Regions from separate parts of the Arthrobacter phoenicis genome, predicted to be linked through region 2. Evidence: riboswitches for the same ligand, from Rfam matches in the RefSeq annotation. Region 2 holds a riboswitch; each other region holds the start of a gene.

Region 1 (3,201 bases), 130 kb from region 2:
TGCGCCTCGGCGGAACCAAACTCATTCCGGATGTCCTGGCTGATCCGCATCGAGCAGAACTTCGGCCCGCACATGGAACAGAAGTGCGCCGTCTTGGCCGGCTCGGCGGGCAGCGTCTCGTCGTGGAAGGCCTCGGCGGTGACCGGGTCCAGGGACAGGGCGAACTGGTCCCGCCAGCGGAACTGGAAGCGGGCCTTGGACAGGGCGTCGTCCCGCTCGTGCGCGCCGGGGTGGCCCTTCGCAAGGTCAGCGGCGTGGGCGGCGATCTTGTAGGTGATCACGCCGGTCTTCACGTCGTCCCGGTTCGGCAGGCCCAGGTGTTCCTTGGGTGTGACGTAGCAGAGCATGGCCGTCCCGTACCGGGCGATCTCGGTGGCGCCGATGGCGGAGGTGATGTGGTCGTAGCCGGGCGCGATGTCGGTCACCAGCGGTCCCAGGGTGTAGAACGGCGCCCCCTTGCACAGCTCCTGCTGGCGTTCGACGTTTTCCCGGACAAGATGGAACGGGACATGGCCAGGGCCCTCCACCATCACCTGGACGTCGAATTCCCAGGCCCGCTGCGTGAGCTCGGCAAGGGTGTCCAGTTCGGCGAACTGAGCGGCGTCGTTGGCGTCCGCCGTCGATCCCGGCCGCAGCCCGTCACCGAGGGAAAAGGCGACGTCGTAGCGGGCGAAGATGTCGCGGAGCTCGTCGAAGTGGGTGTACAGGAAGTTCTCCCGGTGGTGTGCCAGGCACCAGCCGGCCATGATGGAGCCGCCGCGGGACACGATCCCGGTGACCCGGTTGGCGGTCAACGGCACATACCGGAGCGGCACCCCTGCGTGGATGGTCATGTAGTCCACGCCCTGCTCGCACTGCTCGATCACGGTGTCCCGGAAGATTTCCCAGGTTAGCGCGTTCGCCTCGCCGTTGACCTTCTCCAGGGCCTGGTAGATCGGGACGGTGCCGATCGGGACCGGGGAGTTGCGGATGATCCACTCGCGGGTGGTGTGGATGTCGTCGCCGGTGGAGAGATCCATGACGGTGTCGGCGCCCCACTGGGTGGCCCACTGGAGCTTGTCCACCTCCTCCTCGATGGAGCTGGTGACCGCCGAGTTACCGATATTGGCGTTGATCTTCACCAGGAAGGCCTTTCCGATGATCATCGGTTCGGACTCGGGGTGGTTGATATTCGCCGGGATGATGGCCCGGCCGGCGGCGAGTTCGCTGCGGACCAGTTCGACGTCGCAGTTCTCGCGCAGGGCGACGAAACGCATCTCGGGGGTCGCTACGCCCTGCCGCGCGTAATGCATCTGGGTGACGGTCCGGCCGGGGAGGGCCCGGCGCGGTGCCGGGGGAGCGTTGCGCCACTCCGCCGAGGCGGCCCCGCGGCGGACCGCGGACTTGCCGTCGTCGAGGAGGCTGCGTTCCCGTCCCGAGTAGGGCTCGGTGTCCCCGCGTCCGGCAATCCAGTCGGCCCGAAGGGGCGGCAGGCCCGCCACCGGGTCGCTGCCCGGCCCCGCCGTGCGGTAGGCCCGGAACGGGGGATTCGGGGTGCCGCCGGGGGAGGGTTCCAGGGCGATGTCGGTCACCGGGACCCGCAGGCCGTCGCCTTCGATGTAGGCCAGCGTGTGCGACGCGAGGGCAGGGCTGTGCTGGGAATTTGTGGTGCTCAAGGGTTACTCACTTCCTTCGCCGGCATTACCCGGACAGGTTCAACGGTCGCAGGCTGCCTCAGCCCGATCTCAGCCCCTGCAAGGGCTCCCGTGTGGTCGTAGACGAAGCTATCACAGGGCCCCGATCGCGGCTCCAAGGTTCCGTCTCCCGCGATTAGGCTGGGACTCATGAGCGGCATCATCGAATTCACCGGGCCCGTCCTCACCTCCGTGAACCGGGAGCGGCGCGGCCTGTGGTCTGTGGACGGGGTGCTGACCTTCGACCGTCCGGAGGCGGCCCCGGACCAAGTCATCGACGGGTGGGTAATCCCGGGATTGGTCGACGCCCACTGCCACATCGGGCTCGGGCCCGGCGGTGACGTCGACGCCGGCGTCGCCGAAGCGCAGGCGCGCACGGACCGTGACGCCGGGACCCTGCTGGTCCGCGACGCCGGGGCGGTGCATGACACGCGCTGGATCCAGCAGCGGCGGGACCTGCCCCGGATCATCCGTGCGGGCCGGCACATCGCCCGGAGCCGTCGCTACCTGCGCGGCCTCGCCGTCGAGGTTGAACCCGGTGACCTGGTCGAGGAGGTCCGGAAGCAGGCGCGGGCGGGGGACGGCTGGGTCAAGCTCGTGGGGGACTGGATCGACCGCGACGCCGGGGACCTTGCCGCAAGCTTCCCCGCCCGCACCGTCAGGGACGCCGTCAGCGCCGCGCACGACGAGGGCGCCCGGGTCACCGCGCACTGCTTCGCCGAGGACACCCTCGATGACATGCTCGACGCAGGCATTGACTGCATTGAACACGCGACCGGGCTGCTGCCCCGCCATCTTCCGCGTTTCGTCGACCAGGGCGTGCCGATTGTCCCCACCCTGATCAACATCGCCACCTTCCCGGACATCGCCGCGCAGGCCGAGCCCAAGTTCCCGCGCTACGCCGCCCACATGCGCGCGCTCTGGGAACGCCGGGCCGAGCGGGTCCTCGAGGCCTATGAGGCCGGGGTGGCCATCTACGCGGGCACCGACGCCGGGAGCGTCATTGCCCACGGGCGGATCGTCGACGAACTGGAGGCGCTGCAGGCGGCCGGACTGGGCCCGGCCGCTGCCCTTGACGCCGGCGCCTGGTCCTCCCGGGCCTGGCTGGGCGCCGCCGGAATCGCCGAGGGTGCCCCCGCCGACGTCCTGGCCTGCGCCGCTGACCCGCGGCGGGATCTCTCCGCGTTGCGGAACCTGCGCGCCGTCATCCTCCGCGGGGACGTCATCGGCGCGGCATCCGCGGAATAAATTGAAGCTTCAAGTAATTTTATCTGGTGAGAGCCGCCGAATGACGGCAAACCCCCCCAACACCGGAGTGATGCAATGACCACCAGCGCCGCCACCCAGGATCTCTTGCCGGCCGACCTCTCGATGGGCACCGTGATGCTCAAGGTCGGCGACCTGGCAATGATGACCGACTACTACCAGCGCGCCCTCGGCCTGGAGGTGGTGGCCGAGCAGGACGGCGGCCTCTACCTCGGACGCGGCCGCACGCCGCTGGTGCACATCGCCCCGGCCCCGGGACTGA
Region 2 (3,201 bases):
TCGGTCATGGCGCCCCGTTCGGCGGCGGAACCGCGGCGGGCGGCGGCGTCCGTGTAGCGGATCGCCTGCCGGGTCGACGCGGCGAAGGCCTCGTCCGCGTATGTCCGCAGCCAGGCCGCGTAGGGGTGGCCTTCGTCCGCGCCCGCGGCGAGGAACTGCGCGTGCAGCGCGGCGCCCACCTCGGCATAGAGCCAAAAGCAGGGTAGCGCCGCGGCCACGAGGACCCCGTAGCTGCCGGCCAGGGACGCAGCGTGCAGGTGGTCCACGTAGGACTTGGTGACCGGACCCTGCCGCCGCGGGGTGCCCGCACGCCCGGCCAGCCAGCTCCGGTGCAGTTCCGACTCAACCTCCAGGCACTGGGCGGCCGAGCGTGACCAGAACAGCTGCTCTGCCTCCGTCGGGGCAAGCGCTGCGGCGCGGGACAGCACCCGGGAGTAGCCGTTGAGGTAGAGCGCGTCCTGGCCGAGGTAGTAGGCGAACTCATGCTCCGGCAAGGTTCCGTCCGCCAGACCCCGGATGAAGTCCAGGGCATAGATTTCCGTCAGGCCCTCCGCGGCGAGGGGCTCGAGGCCGGTGGCGAAGTCGCCGGGTTCCTTGAGGTGTTCCGTGAACTGTTCCGTGCCGGGCCCGGGCGCCGGTTCCGTGGGCTGGGCGAGGTGGTGGAAGTGGTGGACGGGTCCGTTGCCGGAGCCGACGTCGAGCCGTCCGGCCTCGCGCAGCGCCCCCAGCAGCCAGGGCTTGACGCGGCGCAGCGCGGTTTCCCAGTCCCCGCCGGCGGCGTAGGCCGTGGCAAGGGCCGAGGACAGCGAGCACCCGGTGCCGTGGCTGTTGCGGGTGTCGACCCGCTCCCCCGGCACCACCACGGTTTCGCTGCCGAGCAGTCCGGCGCTGTTGACCAGCGCGTCCGGGCATCCGCCGTCGGCGTCCTCCTCGAGGTGGCCGCCCTTGACCAGGACCGTGGTTCCGGCCAGCGCGGAGAGGCGTTTGCCCTGCTCCAGCGCCTCCGCCCAGCCGGCGGCGACCGGTTCGTCCAGCAGGAGGGCGAGTTCGGCCAGGTTGGGGGTGACCAGGTCGGCGAGCGGCAGCAGGGTGTGCAGCGCCGCCACCGCCGATTCCTGCAGCAGCCGGTCACCGCTGGTGGCGACCATGACGGGGTCCAGGACGACGACGGCGGGCCGGGTGCGTTCCAGCCACGCCCGTACCGCGTCGATGACGCCGGCGTCGCCGAGCATGCCGATCTTCACGGCATCGATGGTGATGTCCTCGGCGATGGCGTCCAGCTGCTCGGTCAGGAAGGCGGCGGGCGGCACGTGCACGGACCGGACGCCGCGGGTGTTCTGGGCGGTCAGGGCCGTGATGGCGGCCATGCCGTAGCCACCCATGGCCGCGATGCTCTTCAGGTCCGCCTGGATTCCGGCACCGCCGGTAGGGTCGGACCCCGCGATGGCGAGGACCCTCGCCACCGGGGCCTGCCCGGTGGCGTCGTCGGCCGTGCCGGCCGACGCATCGGGTCCGGCGGCGTCGTCGGCAGCCTGCTCTGCCGGGAACACCGTCTGCAGGAAGGTGGCGCCGGGGACGGTTGACAGTGCCGCGGGTGCTGCCGCGGGTTGGGTCGAAGACAAGAGACATCCCTTCGCCGGTGCTAACCGGACAGGTTCAACGGGTGTGGATCTCAGCCGGCCCGATGCGCGGCACCCCGTGTCGCGTTCCAGCGTAGCGCCCCTCCCCGGGTTCTCCCGTTCCTGTCCGCCCCTCCGGCCGGTCTCCCCCTTAACCGGCTCTCGGGTACCGCCCGGAGTCGACGCTTCGAAACGTCGAGTCCGGGAGATACCCGCGAGTGGTACGGAGCGGTACCGAGTGGTGCGGCGGCGGAGCGGTTACAGCTCCGAGGCCGGTACGCCGACGCCGAGGATGATCGGGCCGCCGTTGTCCTTGACCACGGGCTTGACCGTTTCCGGTGCCTTGGCCTCGTGGACCGAGCCCTGGCCGGACGCGCTCGAGGCCTGCCGGTGCTGCTCGACGGCGGTCTCGTTGGCCGCCCCCTGGGCACGGCTGGCGCTGCGGTGCCGCCGCGGACGGCGCTGACCGGTGACCGGTTCCGCAGCCGCGGGGGTGCGGGCGGCGACGGGGGCCGCCACCGGTGCGGCCGTCTTCGGAGCCTCCTGCTGCCGGGTGTCCTGCTTGGGAGCCTGCTGCGGGGCGGGTTCCCGGCGCGCTTCGGGCTCGGCCGCGCGGTTGCGGGCGTTCGGCGGCTGGATCCGGGCCGTGCGGGCACGTCCCCGGCCCCGGGTTGCCCGGGACTGGTCAGCAGACCGACCGGCGGCCGGAGCCTCGGCGGGTACCTCAGCCTCCGGGGCAGGGGCTTCCACGGACCGTGCCTCCACAGCCGGCGCTTCCACGGACGGGGCGGCCTCGCGGGCCGCGGTCTCCGTGGTCCCGGACTGGCGGTTCCGCGAGTCCGAGTCGCCCAGGTTGGCGAACGCCTCGGTCAGCAGGTCCAGGGTCAGGGCCGGCTGCGGCGCCTGCTCGGCGTGCTCGACGAAGGGCAGGGCCACCTGCTCGCCGCCGAAGGTCAGCACGGCGGCGGGACGGCCGGCTGCTTCCTCGGTGGAGGCCAGCTCGACGGCGGCGTCAAGGGCCGCCTGCCGGGTCTCGGCGTCGGGCGCTGAGGTGGCGTCGCCGTCGTGCAGGTGGGCCGCGTGGGCCGCCGCCGCGATGTTTGCCAGCGCGGCCCGGGTAGCTTCTGCCTTGGCGTGCCGCTCGGCCTCGGTGGGCTCGTGGTGTCCGGCAGCCGGTGCCTGCTGCTGGACCTCGGTGCCCTGGCCGCCCTTGCCGCGGCGGCGCTTGCGCTCGTTGCGGGCGGCGGGCTGCTGCTCGGTGCGCGGAACGTGGTGTTCCGCGGCGACGGTGTTGGCGCGGCGGTGCTCGACCGGCTCGTCGTGCGTGACGACGCCTCGGCCGGCGCAGGCCTCGCACTGCTCGCCGAAGACTTCCAGCAGGCCGGTGCCCATCCGCTTGCGGGTCATCTGCACCAGGCCCAGCGAGGTAACCTCGGCGACCTGGTGCTTGGTCCGGTCCCGGCCCAGGCACTCCACCATGCGGCGCAGCACGAGGTCGCGGTTGGATTCCAGCACCATGTCGATGAAGTCGATCACGATGATGCCGCCGATGTCGCGGAGGCGCAGCTGGCGGACGACTTCC
Region 3 (3,201 bases), 510 kb from region 2:
ACCGGCTGCGGGGCACGACCTCGGCGTTGCGTGCGACGGCGACGCCGAGTTTGCGTCCGTCCGTGGCCTGGCCGTTATCCGCCAGGGGCCGTCCGGTGACGCCGCTGACGAGGGCGCCGACCGTGGCGTTGTCCGGGAGCGCGTGCGGCTTCCCGTTGAGGGTGATGTTCATGCTGTTGTCCTGTGGGTCGCGGGGTGGAGAGCATTGGTACGGCTGGGCGCCCGGGTGGTCGCCTGGCTGGTCGACTGGCTGCGCTCAGCGTCGGCGTGCGGGCGGTCGAAGCGGTCCGGGAGGAACCCGTCCCAGCGCGGGTCCGGGGTGCCGTCCAGCAGCTCCCGGCAGATGGCGGCGGCGGCCGGGGTCAGCAGCACCCCGTGCCGGAAGAAGCCGGTGGCAATCACCAGGCCCGGGACGTGGCCGCCGCCGGGGGCACGGACCCGTCCCAGCAGCGGGGCGTTGTCCGGGGTGCCGGGGCGGGCCCTGGCCGTGGCCTCGACGAGTTCCAGCTCGGCGACGGCCGGGACCAGCTGCTGGGCGTCGCGCAGCAGCTGGTAGACCCCGCCGGCGGAGACCGCCCGGTCATAAGCCTGGTCCTCGCGCTGGGTGGCGCCAACCACCACGGTGCCGTCCCCGCGCGGAACGATGTAGACCGGGATACCCCGGACCAGCCCGCGGACGGTGGAACTCAGCAGGGGACGCAGCCGCTCGGGCACCCGGAGCCGGAGAATGTCGCCATGGACCGGACGCAGCGGCAGGGTGAGCCCGGCCGGGAGGTCCTGCAGGGCGGCGGCGCCCAGGCCGTTGGCCACGATGGTCTCGGCCGCCCGGACCTCCCCTCCCCCGCTGAGCCGGACGCCGGCAACCCGGCCGTCCGCCTGAATCAGGCCCTCGGCGCGGTGCGGGACGGCCCGGAATCCGGTGTCGGCGGCCAGCAGGGCTCTGATCCGGGTGATCAGCCGGCGCGGGTCCACCTGGTGGTCGGCGGGGATCTCGAAGGCGCAGGAGATCGCCGGGCTGAGCAGCGGTTCGCGGCGGCGGGCCTCCCGCACGGTGAGGGGTTCGACGGACAGTCCCGAGGCCAATTGGAGGGCGCGCAGGTCCGCGAGCGCCTGCCGGTCCGCGGCGTCCGCCCCCACGGCGAGGGTCGGCGTCGTCAGGTAGCCGGTGCCGGCTCCCCCGTCACCGCCGTCGGCGAGGCGGCCGGCGAAGGCGGGCCAGAGCCGGGAGGACTCCAGCATCAGCGGCAGGAGCCCCTCCTCCTGGTAGTGGAGTTCGCTGACGGGGGCCAGCATGCCGGCGGCGGCCCAGCTGGCCCCGTCCCCGGGGGCGTCGTCGACCAGCGCCACGGTCCGCCCGGAGCGTCGGAGTTCCCACGCGATGCCGTGGCCGATCACGCCCCCGCCAATCACGACGGCGTCGACCGCGTCTACGGCGGTCCCAGGGCCGGGGGTGGTGTTCATGGGTTCCTTCCCTACGCCGGTACTAGCCGGATCAGGTCAAGCGGTCGGCTCTGACGCCCTCTCAGCCCTGCGCCGTCGACGGCGTGCGGGGCTCCCGCGGTATGCGCCCAGTTTAGAGGAACTACGCTTGGGGCATGAGCCAGGACGTCCACAGCACCGCCCGTTTGTACCTCTGCACCGATGCCCGCAAGGACCGTGGAGACTTTGAAACCTTTGTCGATGCCGCGTTTACCGGGGGCGTGGACATCATCCAGCTCCGGGACAAGACCATCGAAGCCGCGGAGGAACTCGAACTCCTGGAGGTCCTGCACACGGTCGCAGCGCGCCACGGCCGGCTGTGGGCGGTCAACGACCGGGCGGACCTGGCCTCGCTGGCCGGCGCCCCGGTGTTCCACATCGGGCAGAAGGACATTCCGTTCGGTGCGGCCCGTGACTTCCTCGGCAAGGACACCGTGATCGGCCTGTCCACCCACACCCCGGAGCAGGTCGACGCCGCCATCGCCGCCGCGCCGGGCCGGAGCGGGCTGGACTACTTCTGCGTGGGCCCCGTCTGGGCCACCCCCACCAAGCCCGGCCGTGCCGCCGTCGGCCTGGACCTGGTCCGCTACGCCGCCGACGCGATCGAGCGCGCCGAGGCCGCGGGCGACGGCGGCAAGGTGGCCGGCGTCGTGCCGTGGTTCGCAATCGGCGGCATCGACCTGACCAACGTGGAGCAGGTCCTCGACGCCGGGGCCCGGCGGATCGTGGTGGTCCGGGCGATCACCGAGGCCGACGACCCCGCTGCTGCGGCACAGGCCCTGCTCGCCGCCCTCGACGCCCGGGCGTAAACGCGGCCGGGTACTTCGGGCGCCGGGCGGGTGCAGGCTCTCTACCCGGCGAGGCCCAAGAGGGTCATCCGGCGTGAGTGCGCCGTGGCCAGCGAGGTCAGCAACGCCCGGACCGGATCCGTGCCCGCCGCGACGCCGTTGCCTGCAGCGCCGTTGCCCGTTGCCCCGTTGCCCGCTGCTTCCGAACCCTGGACGCCAAGGAAGGCATGGTCGGCCGCGACCCGCTGCGCCTGGGTCAGCGCCTCGCCGAGGAGCCGCCGTGCCCACAGCGCCAGCCGGGAGGCCAGCCGTGGATCGTCGGCCAGGGCCTGCTTGAGCCGTTCGCGCAGCACCCCGGTGGCCTCTTCGGAGGCCTGGACCTGCTCCACCAGTGCCGCGGTGGCGGGATCCAGCCGCGGAATCAGGGAGCGGTAGAAGTCGGCGGAGACGGTGTCGATGACGTACGCCTTCATTAGCGACTCGAACCAGTCGGCCGGCCGCGTCCGCTCATGGAAGTGGTCAACCGAGCGCTGGAACGGCACCATGGCGCCCTCCACGTCCTCGCCCATGTCCTGCAGCCGGGCGCACACCAACTCGTAGTGCTCGAACTCCCGCACCGCCAGCCGGCCCAGCACGGCCCGGTCCCGGAGGGTGGGCGCATAGCGGGCGTCGGAGGAAAGCCGTTCAAAGGCGGAGAGTTCGCTGTAGGCCATCACGCCGAGCAGGTCCGTGAGAAAGCGGTGATCGCGGGCGGAATCCGGCGTCGGAGTGCTCATCGTTCAAGACTAGCGGCGGATTTCGGGCTACCCTGACTTTCGTGTCTCACCATCGCCTGACGCCGAGCGTCCGCCAGCAGCAAAACCAGCTAGCCAAGGCGCTGAAGGCCCTGCGCACCCTCCTGGAACTGCCCGGGCCGTTCCCCGAAGAGGCGCTG

The links. A riboswitch is a leader RNA that binds a small molecule or an ion and turns the genes downstream of it on or off. The one in region 2 is predicted to bind thiamine pyrophosphate.
Region 1: another riboswitch for thiamine pyrophosphate. It lies ahead of thiC (phosphomethylpyrimidine synthase ThiC); the one in region 2 lies ahead of ABC337_RS15725 (bifunctional hydroxymethylpyrimidine kinase/phosphomethylpyrimidine kinase).
Region 3: another riboswitch for thiamine pyrophosphate. It lies ahead of thiO (glycine oxidase ThiO); the one in region 2 lies ahead of ABC337_RS15725 (bifunctional hydroxymethylpyrimidine kinase/phosphomethylpyrimidine kinase).

Annotation. Positions count from the first base shown of each region.
Region 1 covers NZ_JBDFMK010000001.1:3,190,998-3,194,198, forward strand. Annotated here, with positions in the region: gene thiC (phosphomethylpyrimidine synthase ThiC) at 1-1,655, opposite strand, end outside; TPP riboswitch at 1,650-1,757, opposite strand; gene ABC337_RS14960 (amidohydrolase family protein) at 1,824-2,921, shown strand; gene ABC337_RS14965 (VOC family protein) at 2,997-3,201, shown strand, end outside.
Region 2 covers NZ_JBDFMK010000001.1:3,321,729-3,324,929, reverse strand. Annotated here, with positions in the region: gene ABC337_RS15725 (bifunctional hydroxymethylpyrimidine kinase/phosphomethylpyrimidine kinase) at 1-1,463, opposite strand, end outside; TPP riboswitch at 1,612-1,709, opposite strand; gene ABC337_RS15720 (Rne/Rng family ribonuclease) at 1,878-3,201, opposite strand, start outside.
Region 3 covers NZ_JBDFMK010000001.1:2,815,115-2,818,315, reverse strand. Annotated here, with positions in the region: gene thiS (sulfur carrier protein ThiS) at 1-172, opposite strand, end outside; gene thiO (glycine oxidase ThiO) at 169-1,461, opposite strand; TPP riboswitch at 1,452-1,569, opposite strand; gene thiE (thiamine phosphate synthase) at 1,596-2,288, shown strand; gene ABC337_RS13280 (ferritin-like fold-containing protein) at 2,330-3,043, opposite strand; gene ABC337_RS13275 (RNB domain-containing ribonuclease) at 3,085-3,201, shown strand, end outside.